DNA from 2 places in the Rhizobium sp. 57MFTsu3.2 genome. Region 2 is predicted to be linked to the other one. Evidence: riboswitches for the same ligand, from Rfam matches in the RefSeq annotation. Region 2 holds a riboswitch; the other holds the start of a gene.
The links. Region 2 has a riboswitch for S-adenosylmethionine ahead of metA (homoserine O-succinyltransferase). Riboswitches for the same ligand answer to the same signal wherever they lie in the genome.

Region 1 (6,419 bases), on a different contig from region 2:
CCATCTGCTCGGCGTACCCGCTGGCGACAATGTCATTCGTCTTCTGCCGCCTCTGGTCGTCACTGCTGACGAAGCCCGCGAGGGCCTTGCCCGCCTCGAACGCGCCGCCGAAAGCGTGCGCGCTGCGAAGGTCAAGAAGACGGCTTAATGAATAGTGCCTGTCGGAAGGCGGGCGTGATAGGTAACGATAATGGCTTCCCCCAAACACTTCCTCGATCTCTCCGCCGTCGCGGCATCCGACCTACGGCTCATCATGGATGACGCAATCTCGCGCAAACAGGCCTTCAAGGCCGGGCAGGGCGACAAGCCGCTATCAGGCAAGATGCTGGCGATGATCTTCGAAAAGCCCTCGACGCGCACCCGCGTGTCCTTCGACGTCGGCATGCGCCAGCTCGGGGGCGAGACGCTGTTCCTGTCGGGCACAGAAATGCAGCTTGGCCGCGCCGAGACGATCGGTGACACGGCCAAGGTGCTGTCGCGCTATGTCGACGCGATCATGATCCGCACGACTGATCATGCCCGCATGCTGGAGCTCGCCGAGCATGCAACCGTTCCTGTCATCAACGCATTGACGGATGATACGCACCCCTGCCAGATCATGGCTGATGTCATGACCTTCGAAGAGCACCGCGGCCCGATCAAGGGCAAGACGATCGCCTGGACCGGCGACGGCAACAACGTGCTGCATTCGTTGGTCGAAGGAGCCGCGCGTTTTGGCTACCGCATGAATATGGCGGTGCCCCTTGGTTCCGAGCCAAAGGATCACTATCTGAACTGGGCCCGCAATGAGGGCGCCGAAATCATGCTTTACCATGATGCAGACCGTGCGGTCGCCGGCGTCGATTGTGTGGTGACCGATACCTGGGTCTCCATGAATCAGGAACATCGGGCCCGTGGTCACAACGTATTCCAGCCTTATCAGGTCAATTCGGCTTTGATGGCGCAGGCCGACAAGGATGCATTGTTCATGCATTGCCTGCCCGCCCATCGTGGTGAGGAAGTTACGGACGAGGTGATCGACGGCCCGCAATCCGTGGTCTTCGATGAAGCGGAAAACCGTCTTCATGCGCAGAAGTCGATTCTTGCTTGGTGCCTGGGCGCGATCTGAACCATACTGGACGCCACGTTTGGCCGGAAGGCCCGGTGGCCGTGCGAGCGGATGGACACCCTTGTCTGCCGCTCTCAGACTAGGAGAAGACCATGGCAGAACCTGCAGCCACCCTCGGCGAATTCAATTTCGCCGGCGATGATCATGTCGTTCCGTTTCAGGTTGAGGGACTGGATGTGCGCGGTCGCGCCGTCCAGCTCGGGCCGATGCTGGACGCGATCCTCGAGCGCCATCGCTATCCTGCGCCCGTCGCGCGGCTTCTTGCCGAAGTCGTTGTGCTGACGGTGCTGCTCGGCACGTCGCTGAAATTTGAAGGCAAGTTCACGGTCCAGACCAAGGGCGACGGCCCGGTGGACCTGCTTGTTTGCGATTTCTCGACGCCTGAGAACGTGCGTGCCTACGCCCGCTTCAACCAGGGCCTCCTCGACAGGGCCGTTGCGGCAGGGCAGATCGAGCCCGAACAGCTTCTCGGCAAGGGCATGCTGGCCTTTACGATCGATCAGGGCAAGTTTTCCCAACCCTACCAGGGTATCGTTGCGCTCGACGGTGCGACCCTTGAAGAGATTGCCGGCACCTATTTCCGCCAGTCTGAGCAGATCCCGACGCGGGTGCGTCTTGCTGCTGCCGAACTCTTCGATCGCGACGACGCGGGCAAGCCGCGCCACCGCTGGCGGGCTGGCGGTCTTGTCGCCCAGTTCCTGCCGGAAGCGCCGGAGCGCATGCGCCAGCCGGATCTTCACGGCGGCGACGGCGATAGGACTGGCGGCACCCACAAGGAAGACGATGCCTGGATGGAAGCCCGCTCGCTCGTCGACACGATCGACGCCGACGAACTGACGGATCCGCAAGTCGGCACCGAGCGGCTGCTATATCGTCTGTTCCACGAGCGTGGGGTTCGCGTCTACGAACCGCGCGAGGTGTTCGATCGGTGCAGCTGTTCCCGCGAAAAGATCAAGGGGGTGCTGAAGGGCTTCTCGGCGGCGGAAATTGATGCCAGTCAGGAAGACGGCGCAATTTCGGTCACCTGCGAATTCTGCTCGACGACCTATCGTTTCGAAGTGGAAGAGGTGGCAGAGCCTGCGGAGTGATCAGTTCAGGACTCTCAGCAGCCCTGGCGAATCCAGTGAGAAGGCGGGTATTTCGACATTGAAAAGCTCGCCTTCGTCCGTTTCCATCTGGTAGTGGCCGAACATCAGCCCCGACGGCGTATCCAGCGGGCAGCCCGAGGAATATTCATAGGTATCGCCGGGCGCGAGCCGCGGCTGTTCGCCCACGACGCCGGCGCCCGTGACCTCATCGACGAGGCCGTTCTGGTCGGTGATGTTCCAATAGCGGTTCACCAGTCGCACGGACTTGTCGGAATTGTTGCTGATGACGATCCGGTAGCCCCAGACATAGCGATCGTCTTCCGGATCGGATTGCTCCTCCAGATAAAAAGGTTCGACGACGACTTCAATGTCTCGTGTAAGGGCGCGGTACATGCCTACACCATAGTCAATATACGTTACCGGTATCTTATACGACAGCCGATCCGTCAATAAACCGATAGTCGATCACGTCCGTAATGCCTGTAAAGGCAAGAAGTTTCGCCACTTAAGCCTGACTTTGACCTGTCTTGGGTGGGGCAAAGCAGCATGTGGCGGTCGGCCGGATTTGCGTCGATCCGGCCGATGTCGGCTGATCAGGCGTTCACTTTTGCGAGAGCCTGGGCGAAGTCCTCGATCAGGTCGTCCGTGTCCTCGATGCCGGCGGAAAGACGAACGGTACCGCCGGAAATGCCGAGCTCCGCCCGTGCTTCGTCGGTCAGGTTCTTGTGCGTCGTCGTAGCCGGATGCGTGATCAGGCTCTTGGCGTCGCCCAGATTGTTGGAGATCTTGACGACCTGCAAGGCGTTTTGGAGCGCGAAAGCTGCTTCCTTGCCGCCCTTGAGTTCGATGGCGACCAGTGTCGAGCCACCCTTCATCTGCTTGGCGACGATGTCGGCCTGCGGATGATCGTTGCGGCCGGGATAGATGACCTTGGCGACCTTCGGCTGATCGGCCAGGAAGTCGGCGATCTTCGATGCGTTTTCGGTCTGCTGCTTGACGCGCAGCGGCAGCGTCTCGAGTCCCTTCAGCAGCGTCCATGCCGTGAACGGCGACATGGCCGGGCCGGTGTGGCGGTAGTAGTCCTGAAGGTTCTCGTTGACCCATTCCCGGTCGGAGAGGATGACGCCACCGAGGCTGCGGCCCTGGCCGTCGATGTGCTTGGTGGCCGAATAGACGACGATATGGGCGCCGAGCTCGAGCGGCTTCTGGAAGATCGGCGTGGCGAAGACGTTGTCGACCACGACCTTGGCGCCGATCTGGTTGGCGAGCTTGGCGACGCCGGCAATGTCTATCACCTCGAGTGTCGGATTGGTCGGGCTTTCCAGGAAGAACACCTTGGTGTTCGGGCGGATCGCCTTTTCCCAGTTTTCCAGATGGCGACCGTCGACCAGCGTGCATTCGATACCGTATTTCGGGGCGAGCGTCTCGACGACCCAGCGGCAGGAGCCGAAGAGGGCGCGGGCGGCAACGATGTGGTCGCCGGCCTTCACCTGGCAGAGGATTGCGGCGGTGACGGCTGCCATGCCGGAGGCCGTGGCGCGGGCTTCCTCCGCGCCTTCCAGTGCGCACATGCGCTTCTCGAACATGTCGTTTGTCGGGCTGCCGTAGCGAGCGTAGATATAGCCTTCCGTTTCGCCCTTGAAGCGCGCTTCGGCCGCTTCCGCGCTCTCATAGACGAAGCCCTGCGTGAGGTAGATGGCTTCCGAGGTCTCGCCATATTGCGAGCGCAAAGAGCCGTCGTGAACGAGTTGGGTTGCGGGGCGCCAAGTCTTGCTCATGAATCACCACTTTCAAACAACAAAAAAACCGGCCGCGAAAGCAGACCGGTTTTGCACCCGGTCCTTTTAGCCACTTGTTTAACGTGGCTGCAAGCCGACCGGCCAAATCACCACGGGATAAAAGTGCAATACTGCCGTTCTATGCTTGCGTCAATTCCTTGAGTTTGGTTTTGTCTCCCGCGAATATGGATGGGGCATGATGGCTCGCGAAACAGGAATTTTGGCGGATCGCGCGATAGCCGCGCTCTTTGAGGCGGGACGTCTCACCAGCGAGCGCGATTTGGACCACGACCAGATCCAACCGGCAAGCCTTGACCTCAGGCTTGGCGCGAAGGCATTCCGCGTTCGCGCGAGCTTCATGCCGGGTCCTTCCCATTTGGTGTCCGATAAGCTCGATCGCCTCAGCCTCCACGTCGTCGACCTCAGCGAAGGCGCCGTGCTGGAGACCGGCTGTGTCTATATCGTTCCCTTGATGGAGCGCCTCGACCTGTCGGCCGACATGTCGGCCTCGGCCAATCCCAAAAGCTCGACCGGACGTCTCGATATCTTCACCCGCGTCATCACCGACTACGCGCAGGAGTTCGACAAAATCCCGGCTGGCTACTCCGGCCCGCTCTATCTCGAAATCAGTCCGCGTACTTTCCCGATCGTCGTGCGTCGAGGCTCGCGCCTGTCGCAGATCCGCTTCCGGGTCGGCCATTCGATACTTGGGGAGCCGGAATTGCTCGCGCTCCACGATGCCGAAACGCTGGTCGCCAGCAAGCTGCCGAACGTCTCCGGCGGCGGCATTGCCCTGTCGATTGATTTGGCCGGCGACAAGGATGGACTGATCGGCTACCGCGGTAAGCACCACACTGCAGTCGTCGATGTCGACAAGAAGGCGCAGCACGACATCTATGACTTCTGGGAACCTCTCTATAGCCGCGGTCGCAACGAACTGATCCTGGATCCGGACGAGTTTTATATTCTCGTCTCGCGCGAAGCCATCCATGTGCCACCGCACTACGCGGCAGAGATGACCCCCTTCGATCCGTTGGTTGGCGAATTTCGCGTGCATTATGCAGGCTTCTTCGACCCCGGCTTCGGCCACGTCCCCGCCGGCGGCCGCGGCAGCCGCGCCGTGCTCGAGGTCCGCAGCCACGAGGTTCCCTTCATCCTCGAGGACGGCCAGATCGTCGGTCGCCTCGTCTATGAGCATATGCAGGAGCACCCCGAGAGCCTCTACGGCTCCGGCCTCGGCTCCAACTATCAGGCCCAGGGCCTGAAACTCTCGAAGCACTTCCGCATCTGACAACGCCAATGCCCGCTTGACAGCGGCACCCATCTATTGGAAATCTCGCTCCAACGCGGGTGTAGCTCAATGGTAGAGCAGCAGCTTCCCAAGCTGAATACGAGGGTTCGATTCCCTTCACCCGCTCCAAGTTCAGATGGTTTTGCTGGGACTGAGCGGATTCATCCGCACTGTGGTCTGAGCGTGGTGCCCACGTGGGCCGCCGTCGTTCGCTGTCTTACTCCACGAGGAAAGAACGCCCTTAAGAGGTAGCCTCGAAGGAAATTGAAATAGTTGACAATCCTCTAATAAACATGGTTAATTTTTAACTATTCTCCGATATCACGGGAACGCAGGCGACCCCTTGGTCGTTGTCGGCATGATCAGGAGGAGTTGCAGAATGCTTTTGAAGATTTTCACGGCGAAGCGCGAGATCCGGGAGAATGGCGATACCGGCACTTACGCTGACGGCTACTATGCGCCGGAAGTGGTTCTTGCGTCTGCGCGCGATGACGATCGTGCTTCCTATGAGCGCGATTATGGTCGCGGCCGCAAGGTCGAGCAAATTCCGCTCGGGTTTGCCTGAGCACCCTTTTTAGCTTCCGTCTTGTGCGGCAGCCGGGCCATGGCTCGCTGTTTGAAGTCGAAAGTCTATAATCGAAAAGGGCGGCATTGAGCCGCCCTTTGCTTTTGTACCGTTTTGCTGGGATCAGAATTCCGTCCAATCGGCGTCGTCGCGTGGGCTCGAAGAGGCGCTGCTTGCACCAAATGCGCATGCAAGTTTCTGCCCAAGCGCCCGAGCCGGCGAGCTAGAGGGGCGGGTGACACCCGGAGTGGCGATGCGGACGGGTGCCTTTCTGGCTGCGACCGGCGGCGCGGCCGGCCGTGGCGCCGAATGGATGTGAGTGCCCTGCAGCGGCGCTGCCGCGGCAATGTTAGCGCTGAAACTGCCAGTGCCGGTCAGCTTGAACTGGTCGAGCAGGTTGTTGAGTGTCGCCGCTTCCGTCGCGAGCTTGTGGCTCGCCGCCGTGCTTTCCTCGACCATGGCCGCATTCTTCTGCGTTCCCTGGTCCATCGAGTTCACCGCCGTGTTGATCTCCTGCAGGCCGGTCGATTGCTCGCGGGCGGCCTCGGCGATCGCGTCGACGTGCTGGTTGATCTCCTGAACCTCGTGA
Region 2 (12,203 bases):
GCCGACCAACGACCTTGATATCGAGACGCTGGATCTGCTGCAGGAAATCGTCGCCGGCTTCCCCGGCACCGTGATTCTCGTCAGCCACGACCGCGATTTCCTCGACCGCACGGTGACGTCGACAATCGCGCCGGCTGTGCCGGATGCACCTGACGGTCGCTGGATCGAGTATGCCGGCGGCTATTCGGACATGCTGGCACAACGAAAGGGCGCTATCGACGAGCGACGGAAGGCCGAAAAGGCGGCCGAACGAGCGAAGCCGCAGGAGGCAGCCGCTTCCGCCGAAACGGCAAAAGGAAAAGGCAAGCTTTCCTACAAGCAGAAGTTCGCGCTCGAAAATCTTCCGAAGGAAATGGCCAAGGCGGAAGCCGAAATCGCCAAGCGCGAAGAGCGGATGGCAGATCCCAGCCTGTTCAGCAAAGACCCCACCACGTTCAATCGCCTAGCGGCCGAGATGGAGAAATTCCGCGACAGCCTGACGAAGATGGAGGAGGAATGGCTGGAGCTTGAGATGCTGCGGGAGGAGTTGGAGGGCTGAGACAGCACACCCTCCCATTCCGCCCCATCTGTTGCTGGGCAATCTGGCTTCACTTTTCATTGATTCGTCAGCCTTCGACCGGCGGGACTAAGCTGCGCCCCGTAGCCGCAGTTCGTACGACGGCAAGGATGCAGATCATGCCACACAATCTCAACGCATTGACCGGGCTCGTCTGGGCCGCGGGTTTCCTCACTATGGCGTCACACGGCGCGCTTGCCCAGGAGGCGCAACGCGTGCGCGGTGCGATCGAAAGCCTGAACGGCAACACGCTGGTGGTGAAAACGCGAGAGGGCACCGAGCAGACGGTAAAATTGAAGCCGGATTGGAAGGTCCGCGGCATCAGGAAGGCTTCCGTGGAAGACATCAAGCCAGGGGATTTCGTTGGCGTCGCCTCGTTGCCGAAAGCCGATGGCGGCGATGGTGCTCTAGAAGTGCTGATCTTTCCAGCAGCCATGAAAGGCACCGGAGAAGGCAGTCGCCCCTGGGACCTGAAGCCGAACAGCACGATGACCAACGCAACCGTGGCTAAGGCCGTCAAGGCAGTCGACGGCCACACCATCACGCTCACCTATCAGGGCAAGGAAAAGACGATATCCATTGCCGACGATACACCCATCGTTACCATCGCGCCTGCGGGAAAGAAGGATCTTGTCGCAGGAGCGCGCGTGATCGTAATGGGTGAAAAAGCTGCGGACGGCACTGTGTCCTCGGCGAATGTCACGGTCGGCACAAACGGCGCCGTACCGCCGATGTAAGTGATCAGAGTGCTGGTGCCGGCGCGTTCGGCGCCTTTGCCACGACCTTCATCTCAGGCTTCGCGTGCAGCGCTTCAAGATGCAGAACGCGTGGCTTGAAAGTCTCGACGTATGTGTCTGACCGACCGATGTAGATCATCGTTGCCTCAGGCATGGAAGCGAGGACCTGCATCATCGTCGATTGCCATTCCGGCTCCATGCCCTCCAGCACTTCGTCGAATACAATCCATTTCGGCCGCACGAGAAGCAGGCGAGCGAAACCGATCGCCCGCTGCTCGTCTGAGTCAAGCAGCTTGTCCCAGCGGGCTCGGGTATCAAGCCGGGAAACCAGATTTTGGAGACCTGCCTTTTCCAGCGCCGTAACGACATCGGCATTCTGATAGGCGTCCACGGGTTCCGGAAACGCCAATGCTTCGCGAAGGGTACCACCCGGAATGTAGGCCGATTGCGGGACGAAAAGCATGTCGTCCGTGGGCGGCAAGCCGATCTTGCCGCCGCCGCACGGCCAAAGCTCGGAAAGCGCAAGGAAGAGCAATTTGCGATTCACGTTGTGGTCGCCGTTGATCATGACCTTTTCGCCGGCCTTGATCGTCACCGCGCCTTCGTGCATGCGGAAACCACCGCACTGGTCGATGTCCTCACCGATCTTGGCGGCGATCCGGACATGCTCCAGCGTCAGGTTTCCGGAAGGGTTCCGTTCGTACTTGATCGTTCCCTTCATATTGATCTCGTCATTCATGCTGGTGAGCGCCTGCCGGAAATCGGTGACGCGCATCAGGGTGGCGCGCCATTCGGCGATGGGACCGAAATTCGCGACATACCAGCGAAGGGCCGTGTTGACCTGGTTGAAGGCGCCCACGGACACCATCAGCTGGCCAAACGTCAGGCCGCCGGAGAAGTAGGCGGGTGCGGCAACAATGATCGGGATGACAACGACGAGCCAACCGTAGCCGGCCGATACCCAGGTGAGGTTGACGTTGGCCATCGCCACCCGCTTGATGACGGCAAGCACCGCACTGATGTCGGTGTCGATACGTTTCTGCTCATTCTCCTCGCCGCGTGCCACGGTAATCGCCGGCATGTTCTCGTTGGCATGCATCAGCGCGAAGCGAAGCTCTGCTTCCTTCGAGAAACGATCCGCATTGAGCTTTACAAGCTTGCGGCCCACCAGTTGGCTGAGAATCGATGCGGACGCCGCATAAAAGATCGCAGCCCAAACCATATAGCCCGGAATGGAAAAGGAATGCGTGCCGAAACGGAAGATAAAGCCGCTTGAGAGATCCCACAGAACGCCGATGAAACTGATCAGCAGGATCGTCGCCTGCACCAGCCCGATCATCAGGCTCGTGGTGCTTTCCGCGAGGTTGCGGGCGTCTTCGTGCAAGCGCTGATCGGGATTGACGCCGATGAGGCCGCTGGCCGAAAGCCGAAGCGCACGCTTGCGCTGAAGCCACTGGTTGACAAGATCACGCGTCAGGCCTTCGCGCATGTAGACCGCGGTCATCTGATTGAGCCAGGCCTGCACGACGTTGAGCAGCAGCAGCATGCCGGCGATCAACGCGAAGACCTTCAACTGATGGAAGAAGCCGGGCAGATCACGCCGCGCGATGCTGTCGTAAAATGGCGCGTTCCACTGGTTGAGAATGACGGTGGCATAGGCGGTCGCAAGAATGATGGCGATCAGCGCAGTAGCGATCACCAAGACCCTTCCCCGCACGGGCGAATGCCAGAAAGCCGAGAACATGACCCTCAAGCGATAGCCCAGGCTCAGGTCGTATCCTACTCTGTCCTGCCCTTGAATGCTTGGCCTGCCTTTGAGGTCATCTGCCATTACGCGTCCCTAGTCGTCATTCTACTTCAATAAACGTGGTGATTCGCTGTGTCCACCAACAGATTCTAGCAACCTTTAACGTGTGAGTGACTTCGCATCGACCCCACTCTTCGTATGAGCAATTGATTCGCAGCCCGACTGGCGCTATTTAAGGCACTCCGTGGTGATTTGGCCGGCCGGCTTGCAGCCACGTTAAAGAAGTTGCTAAAGGGCCGCGTGCGGACCGATAGCGATATATTCGTTTCTTTGATCGAGTGACCGCAATGCCCATCAAGATCCCCGATACCTTGCCTGCGTTTGAAACCCTGGTTCAGGAAGGCGTACGCGTGATGACCGAGACGGCGGCAATCCGTCAGGACATCCGGCCGCTGCAGATCGGGCTTCTCAACCTCATGCCCAACAAGATCAAGACGGAATTGCAAATGGCCCGCCTGGTCGGCGCTTCGCCGCTGCAGGTGGAGCTTTCGCTCATCCGCGTGGGCAACCATAAAGCAAAGAACACCTCGGAAGACCATCTTCTCGCCTTCTACCAGACGTGGGAGGAAGTGAAGGACCGCAAGTTCGACGGCTTCATCACAACAGGCGCGCCGATCGAGACACTGCCCTACGAGGACGTGAACTATTGGGGTGAAATGCAGCAGATTTTCGACTGGACGGAAACCAACGTCCATTCGTCGATGAACGTCTGCTGGGGCGCGATGGCCGCGATCTATCATTTCCACGGCGTTCCGAAGTACGAACTCAAGGAGAAGGCCTTCGGTGTCTACCGACACCGGAATCTGAAGCCGTCGTCGGTCTACCTGAACGGTTTCTCCGACAATTTCGAAGTGCCCGTGTCGCGCTGGACCGAGGTTCGCCGCAGCGACATCGAAAAGTCACCAGACCTGGAGATCCTGATGGAATCCAGCGAAATGGGCGTCTGCCTGGTGCATGAACGCAAGGGCAAGCGGCTCTATATGTTCAATCATGTGGAGTACGATTCAACGTCGCTCTCGGACGAGTACTTCCGCGACGTGAATGCCGGCGTGCCGATCAAGATGCCGCACAACTATTTCCCGCACAACGATCCGTCGCTGGCGCCGCAAAATCGCTGGCGCAGCCACGCGCACCTGTTGTTCGGCAACTGGATCAACGAGATCTACCAGACGACACCTTACGATCTCAACGACATCGGCAAGGGCAACTGACAGAAGCCGATGCTAAGCGGCCGCGCCTAGTCTGACTGTGCTTCTTTTTTACGACACCCGTTGCGGTTTGCGGCAAATGGGGGCAGGTTCCCTGCCTCAATTAAAGATATATCTGGATGGTCGCTATGGCGGAAATGTTGAAACGGGAAGTTTTTGGGCAAACCCAGTCGGGCGAGACTGTCTTTCGTGTCGAGATCAAGGGTGGCGGGCTGACCGCCAAGATCATCACCTGGGGCGCCGTCATTCAGGATCTCCGCCTTGACGGTCACGATGCGCCGCTGCTGCTTGGCTTCGACGATTTTGACAGCTACCCCGCCCACTCCTCTTACTTTGGAGCGACGCCTGGGCGCTGCGCAAACCGCATCGGCGGCGGCAAGTTCACCTTGGATGGCAAGAACTATCAACTCGATCTCAACGAGAAGGGCGTTACCCATCTTCACGGCGGCAAGGACAACATCGCCAAGCGGAACTGGACAATCGTCGAGCATGATGCCGACCGCGTCGTGTTGAAGATCGTCGATCCCGACGGTCGCGGCGGCTATCCGGGCAACTGCACCATCCAGGCGACGTACCGGGTACACGGCAACGGCGAATTTTCCGTGACCTACGAATCGACGAGCGATCAACCGACGATCGCTAACGTCTGCCAGCATGCCTATTTCAACCTCGACGGCCGCGACGATGCGCTCGGCCACGACATCATGATTGCAGCCGACGGCTACCTCGTGACGAATGAGTTGCAGATCCCGACCGGAGAGGTACGGCCCATCGCCGGAACGGTTTTCGACTTCCGCGAGATGTCGCCCATGAAGCGGTTCGACGGTAGCGAACAGGCACTCTACGATCACAATTTCTGCCTCTCCACCGAACGCACCGCAAAGCGCTCCGTCGCGCTTGCCCGCAGCCTGAACTCAGGCGTTTCGCTGGAAGTTCGCACCACGGAGCCCGGCGTACAGTTCTACGCCGGCTTCAAACTCGACGTGCCTGTGCCAGGCCTCGATGGACGCAAGTATGGTCCCTTCGCCGGCTTCTGCCTGGAAACACAGATCTGGCCGGATGCGATCAACCACGAGGGCTTCCCCGATGCCGTTTTGCGCCCGGGTGAAGTGTTGCGTCAGGAAACGGATTACATTTTCTCGAAGAGCTAACGCTCTCGCCTTGTTCTCGAATGAGCCAACCCTCGCAGGCTTCCTGCGGGGGTTTTTTTTGCGCGTCATTTCTTGCTTGCGATTGGTTCTAAATAGGTTCTATTATTGCGAGATGGATAGAACCAGTCTGATAGCGGAACTGAACAGCCGTGGCCTGCGCGACGAGGCGTTGACCGGGCCGCTTTACAAGCGGCTGGCACAGGCGCTGACCGGTTTGATCCAGGAAGGGTTGCTGAAGCCCGGAACGGCGCTTCCCGGCGAGCGCGATCTGGCCGAAGCCTTGAAGGTCGGGCGTGTCACCGTTCGGACCGCCTATCGCGACCTGATGAATTCAGGCACGCTCGAGTCGCGGCACGGAAGCGGCACCTTCGTTTCCGCCAAGGTCGAGCGAATGGAACAGTCGCTGTGGCGGCTCTCGTCGTTTTCTGCCGACATGCGCTCGCGCGGTCGCGCTCCGGCCGCAAGGATCTTGTCTCGGACGGTCAACACGCCATCTCCGGAAGAGGCGTTCCTGCTTGGCCTTGGGCTTGATGAACCGGTTCTTCGCCTCGATCGTCTGCGCCTTGCCGACGGGCTGCCGCTTGCCATCGAACGCGCTGTCGTGCCGATAAAGTTTCTCGGCGAAGGCGGTGGCGGCGAGGGATCTCTTTATGAAGCGCTCGCGGCGAACGGCCACCGTCCGGTCCGAGCGCTGCAGAGATTGACGGCGGTCACACTCGATCCGTCGTCGGCCGCTGCGCTTAACGTGAATGCCGGCGCGCCCGCACTGCTGATCGAACGTGTGTCGCGTCTGGAGGACCAGCGTGTCGTTGAATACACCCGCTCCCACTATCGTGGTGATGCATATGATTTTGTTGCGGAATTGAGAATCGGAGATGACCTATGAGTGAAAGCCCGTCGCTAATGTTGCAGGAAGCCGGCCAGTCGCCGGAGGTCGTCGCAACGCTGCTGCAGAAAGAAAGGCCCGTCCTCGACGAAATTGCAAAGCTGTTTGCATCGGGCGCTCCGAGCGTCGTGACGACCGCGGCGCGCGGCTCTTCGGACCACGCCGCGACCTTCTTCAAATACCTGTTCGAGATTACCTGTGGCGTGCCAGTCGCATCGGTTGGCCCTTCGATCGCCTCGGTCTACAGCGCATCGCTGCATCTGAAGGGTGGCATCCACTTCACAGTGTCGCAATCCGGCGCGAGCCCCGACATCGTTGCCTTGCAGGATGCGGCAAAACGCGGCGGCGCAACGACGATCGCTGTCGTCAACGTCACCGATAGTCCGCTTGCCAAGCAGGCCGACATCGTTCTCGGGCTCAATGCGGGCGCCGAAAAGAGCGTAGCTGCGACCAAGTCCTTCATCGCCTCGGTCGCCGCGCTTTCCGGTGTCACGGCCGCCATCAGCGGCAAGCGCGATCTGCATGCCTCCCTGGAAAAGCTGCCCGATGCCCTCCAGGCAACCAGCGGCATCGATACGAAGGCCGCAGAGGACGTCCTATTCAACGCCAGCTCACTCTACACCGCTGGTCGCGGTCCTGCCTTCGCCATCGCCCTTGAGGCAGCCTTGAAAGCCAAGGAGACGGCAGGCCTGCATGCAGAAGCCTTCTCCCTTGCCGAGCTGATGCATGGTCCGATGCGCCTTGTTCAGCCAGGCTTCCCGATCGTCGCCTTCACGCCGGATGATCCGGCCTTCGGCAATAACGTGCAGGCTCTGGAGCGACTGCAAAAGCTGGGCGCCACCACCGTGCCGTTCTCGGCCAAGCCGGTTTCCGGCATCAATGTCCAGGTGCCGACGACCGGCAGCGGATTGCTCGATCCCCTTGTTTCGCTGCTCGTCTACTACCGCCTGATCGAGTCGGTCACCCGTCGGAAAGGATTCGACCCCGACAAGCCGGCCAACCTGCTCAAGGTCACGGAGACGATGTGATGGTTCGCAAGATCTTCTCCGGCGCGCGGATCTTCGACGGTCAGCGCTTCCACGACGACAAGGCGCTCATTGTCTCGAACGGCCGTGTCGAGGCGATTGCGGCGGCAGGCGACCTTCCTGACGGTGAGCACACGCGCTTTGAAGGCGGCGTGCTTTCCGCAGGTTTCATCGATGCGCAAGTGAACGGCGGTGGCGGCCGGATGCTCAACGACGAGCCGTCGCCAGCCTCCATGTACATGATTGCTGAAGGTCATCGCCCTTACGGAACGACTGCATTGCTGCCGACGCTGATCACCGATACCGCGGAGGCGACAGCAGCAGCAATCGAGGCAGCCAAGGAAGCCGTCAAGTCGAACCGCGGCGTGGCGGGTCTGCACCTCGAGGGCCCGCATCTGGCGCCTGCCCGCAAGGGAGCACACCTTGCCGAGCTCATGCGCCCGGTCGAAGACAGGGACGTGAAGGCGTTCATTGTGGCCAAGGAGGCGATCGGCACGCTGCTGGTAACGATGGCGGCCGAACAGGTCACGTCGAAACAGGTGCGCGAACTCAGCGAAGCCGGCGTCACCGTCAGCATCGGTCATTCCGATTGCTCCAGCGAGGCGGCAGAGGTACGGTTCGATGCCGGCGCACGTGGCGTCACCCATCTTTTCAACGCCATGAGCCAGCTTGGCCACCGGGCGCCCGGTCTGGTCGGTGCGGCCATCGATCACCCCTCGGTCTGGTGCGGCATCATCGCCGACGGCCATCATGTCGATCCGAAGGCGCTTCGAACCGCGCTTCGTGCCAAGCGGGGCGAGGGCAAGCTCTTTTTCGTCACCGACGCGATGTCGCTGGTTGGATCGGAGCAAGACTCTTTCACGTTGAACGGTCGTACGGTTCGGCGCGAAAGGGGCGGGTTCTGCTCGAAGCTGGTTCTTTCCGATGGCACGCTCGCGGGCTCCGATGTCGATATGGCGTCCACCATCCGCTACGGGATTACCTATCTGGAACTGACTCTCGCCGAGGCCCTTCGCATGGCGACGCTCTACCCGGCGCGCTTCCTCCGCCTTGACGACCGCGGCCACCTGTCACCGGGCGCCCGGGCCGACCTGGTGCATCTCACCGACGCCCTGGAGGTCACACGGACCTTCATCAGCGGTGAAGCCGCCTAGAAAGCGAGGATGTGATGACCGCGATCACCGATGCTTATTTCTCCAATCTGATTGGCCGGCTCGAGGCTTTGAAGACGGAACTCGCCGAGCCCATGGCTTTGGCGGCCAAAGCGATCCTGGAAGCCGCCCGCAACGACCAGCGGGTCTATGTGTTCGGCACCGGGCACTCGCATATGCTGGCGGAAGAGCTCCACTATCGAGCAGGCGGCCTCGCCTTGACGATCCCGGTCCTCGTCGGCTCCGCAATGCTGCACGAAGGCGCCGTAATCAGTTCCGTTTACGAGCGTACGCAAGGATTGGTGCGGCCGGTACTGGAGCGCTATGGGATGCAGCCCGGCGACGTCATCATCATCGCATCGAACTCCGGCGTGAATGCAGCGCCGATCGAAGCTGCCGATTATGGCCACGAAATCGGCGCCAAGGTGATCGCCATCACGTCGGTCTCCTATTCGAGTGCGATTGCAAACGGCCGGCGGCGGCTGGCCGACATCGCCGATATCGTACTGGACAACGGTCTTCCCCCTGGCGATGCCGTGATAGCGCTCCCGGGCACGGAGCTAAAAGTCGGGCCGGTTTCCACGGCGATCGGTGCAACGGTCCTCAACGCGATCTTCGCAGAGGTTGCTTCGGAGCTGGCGAAGAGCGGCGACGCACCGATCTATCTCAGCGCCAACATGCCGGGCGCGGCAGCGGTGAACCAGCGGCTGGTGTCAAAATACCGACCGCGCAATCCGCACCTCTAGGAGAGCGCGGCGCCCGATTGTCAACGCCACGCCGACAGTCGGTCGCCAAAGTTCAATCTACCGGACCGTGCGAGTGAGGCGCATATTTCTTTCAAGAACAGCGGCAAGCTACGTCCCGCCGACTTGGAAAGGAACGGTCCCATGACGCAGATTATCTTGAATTCCGCGGTCGCCATCCTGATTGCGGCTGCATTCGTGACAACGGCCGCTGCCGCTCTTCGCGGCGAAGATCGCGCAATGCAAAAGGTGCCGGTCAGGGCTAAGGCAAGGCGTCACCCAAAGGGCTGAAAGACAGCCTAATAATTCCTCAAATCCGCCCCAATATCGACACCGGTTTGAACGACCAATGGGCCGTGGGGAATTCGGAGTGCAGGGCATGACCAGAATTATCGGCGCAGCCGCAATATTGACGATCGCCATGGCGACCTATGCGGCATACTTGAATCCGTACGATACGCATAGCCAGCAAGGCCGCTATTCGCAGCAGATCGAGAGCCACGATAACGGCCTTACAGCCTCCATCCGCTAAACGAACAACTGGCCGCCATTGGCGCTGAGCGTCGATCCGGTAATGAAACCCGCATCATCGGAAACCAGGAAGACGACGCAGCGGGCAACCTCTTCAGGCTCGCCCAAGCGGCCGACCGGAATCTGCGGAATAATCCGTTCATTGAGGACTTTCTCGGGAACTGCGAGAACCATTTCCGTCCCGATATAGCCCGGGCAGATCGCATTCACGGTGATGTTCTTGGCTGCACCCTCCTGCGCAAGTGCCTTGGTGAAGCCGAGGTCGCCGGCCTTGGCCGCCGAATAGTTCGCCTGCCCCATCTGCCCCTTCTGGCCGTTGATCGAAGAGATGTTGACAATCCGCCCGTAGCTTCGGTCGCGCATGCCACCCCAGACCTGGTGCGTCATGTTGAAGAGTCCGGTGAGGTTGGTGTTGACGACCTCGTGCCACTGTTGCGGCGTCATCTTGTGGAACATTGCGTCCCGGGTGATTCCGGCGTTGTTGACAAGGACGTCGACCGGACCCAGTTCAGCCTCTACCTTCGCGATGCCCTCACCGCATGATGCATAGTCGGAAACATCCCATTTGAAGACGGGAATGCCTGTCCTGCTGTGAAAGGCGTTCGCCTTCTCGTCGTTGCCCGCGTAGTTGGCGGCAACTGCATAGCCTGCATTCTTCAGTGCGACGGAAATCGCGGCGCCAATGCCGCGGGTACCACCAGTGACAACAGCCACCCTGCTCATGTTCAGCTCCCTCATTTGAAGGCCCCGCTATCCTGCGGGGCTCAGGTTATGGTTGGATTGCCTGCTGTTCAAAGAGCTTCAAAGCACATCGCGACGCCCATGCCGCCACCGATGCACAACGTCGCCAATCCCTTCTTGGCGCCACGGCGCTTCATCTCGAAGAGGAGCGTGTTGAGCACCCGCGCGCCGGACGCGCCGATTGGGTGACCGATCGCGATCGCGCCACCGTTGACGTTGACGATCGAAGGATCCCAGCCGAGGTCCTTGTTGACCGCGCATGCTTGCGCGGCAAAGGCTTCGTTTGCTTCGACCAGATCGAGATCGCCGACAGACCAACCCGCCTTTTCCAGCGCCTTGCGCGACGCTGGGATCGGTCCGGTTCCCATGACCTGCGGATCAACGCCTGCCGTAGCCCAGGAAACAATGCGGACGAGCGGCTGGATACCACGACGGGAGGCTTCGGCCTCGGTCATCAGCACGGCCGCGGCGGCACCATCGTTCAGGCCGGAGGCATTCGCCGCGGTCACCGTGCCTTCCTTGTCGAAGGCAGGACGCAGCTTGGCCATCGATTCGAACGTCGCACCATGACGGATGTACTCGTCGGCATCGACAGTGACGTCGCCCTTTCGTGTCTGGATAACGTACGGAATGATTTCATCGGCGAAGCGACCCGCCTTTTGCGCGGCTTCCGCCTTGTTCTGCGACGCGACGGCAAAGCGGTCCTGCTCCTCGCGGGAGAGCTGCCACTGGCGGGCAATGTTCTCGGCGGTGATGCCCATGTGATAGCCGTAGAAGGCGTCCGTCAGGCCGTCCTTGATCATGGTGTCGACCATCTTCATGTCGCCCATTTTGACGCCGCCGCGCAGATGCGCAGCATGCGGCGCCATCGACATCGACTCCTGACCGCCGGCGACGATGATCTTTGCGTCACCGAGCGCGATCTGCTGCATGCCGAGCGCCACCGCCCGAAGACCGGAGCCACAGAGCTGGTTGACGCCCCATGCTGTCGCCTCCTTGGGAACGCCCGCCTTCATGGCGGCCTGGCGGGCCGGGTTCTGGCCTTCGCCAGCCGGAAGAACTTGGCCGAGAATGACCTCATCGACTTCGCTGGCATCGACGCCTGCACGCTCCAGCGCACCTTTGACCGCGGCCGCACCCAGTTCATGGGCCGGAACGGTGGCGAACGCGCCATTAAATGAGCCAACGGCTGTGCGGCCTGCACTAGCGATGACGATGGATGAACTCGACATGACGATCTCCTGTTAACTCCATCAGATACAGAGGAAACTGACAAAGCTTCAGCGCCAAGTCAAACGACAAGACGCTAACATTCAATTTTAGGCACTGCTTACGCTGGGGCAAATTATCTCTGCTGCAAAAGGGGTTGCCGCATCGCACAAAGAGATTGTCACTGGGCTTCGTTTGCGTCTACATTCCTCCGTGGAGGAATTTCCATAACAATCAGACGGGCTTCGGGAGACTGATATGGCGAAGAATGACGGGCAGATCGTAATCAAGAAATACGCCAATCGCCGCCTCTACAACACAGGCACCAGCACTTACGTAACGTTGGAAGACCTGGCGGAGATGGTAAAGAAGGGGGAGGATTTTACGGTCCAGGATGCAAAGAGCGGGGACGACATTACCCACTCGGTACTGACACAAATCATTTTCGAACAGGAATC

Region 1: another riboswitch for S-adenosylmethionine. It lies ahead of AF71_RS00040 (O-succinylhomoserine sulfhydrylase); the one in region 2 lies ahead of metA (homoserine O-succinyltransferase).

What each region holds. Positions count from the first base shown of each region.
Region 1 covers NZ_JDWI01000001.1:3,847-10,265, reverse strand. The annotation lists gene AF71_RS00060 (aspartate aminotransferase family protein) at 1-148, shown strand, start outside; gene argF (ornithine carbamoyltransferase) at 191-1,108, shown strand; gene AF71_RS00050 (Hsp33 family molecular chaperone) at 1,201-2,196, shown strand; gene apaG (Co2+/Mg2+ efflux protein ApaG) at 2,197-2,589, opposite strand; gene AF71_RS00040 (O-succinylhomoserine sulfhydrylase) at 2,790-3,974, opposite strand; SAM riboswitch at 4,020-4,098, opposite strand; gene AF71_RS00035 (2'-deoxycytidine 5'-triphosphate deaminase) at 4,171-5,265, shown strand; tRNA gene AF71_RS00030 (tRNA-Gly) at 5,321-5,394, shown strand; gene AF71_RS00025 (hypothetical protein) at 5,645-5,830, shown strand; gene AF71_RS00020 (methyl-accepting chemotaxis protein) at 5,954-6,419, opposite strand, start outside.
Region 2 covers NZ_JDWI01000045.1:9,851-22,053, forward strand. The annotation lists gene AF71_RS29160 (ABC-F family ATP-binding cassette domain-containing protein) at 1-538, shown strand, start outside; gene AF71_RS29165 (DUF5666 domain-containing protein) at 733-1,293, shown strand; gene AF71_RS29170 (ABC transporter ATP-binding protein/permease) at 1,298-3,124, opposite strand; SAM riboswitch at 3,275-3,352, shown strand; gene metA (homoserine O-succinyltransferase) at 3,388-4,311, shown strand; gene AF71_RS29180 (aldose epimerase family protein) at 4,437-5,459, shown strand; gene AF71_RS29185 (GntR family transcriptional regulator) at 5,572-6,345, shown strand; gene AF71_RS29190 (SIS domain-containing protein) at 6,342-7,373, shown strand; gene nagA (N-acetylglucosamine-6-phosphate deacetylase) at 7,373-8,524, shown strand; gene AF71_RS29200 (SIS domain-containing protein) at 8,539-9,267, shown strand; gene AF71_RS29205 (hypothetical protein) at 9,409-9,555, shown strand; gene AF71_RS29210 (hypothetical protein) at 9,644-9,796, shown strand; gene AF71_RS29215 (beta-ketoacyl-ACP reductase) at 9,793-10,518, opposite strand; gene AF71_RS29220 (acetyl-CoA C-acetyltransferase) at 10,587-11,768, opposite strand; gene phaR (polyhydroxyalkanoate synthesis repressor PhaR) at 12,004-12,203, shown strand, end outside.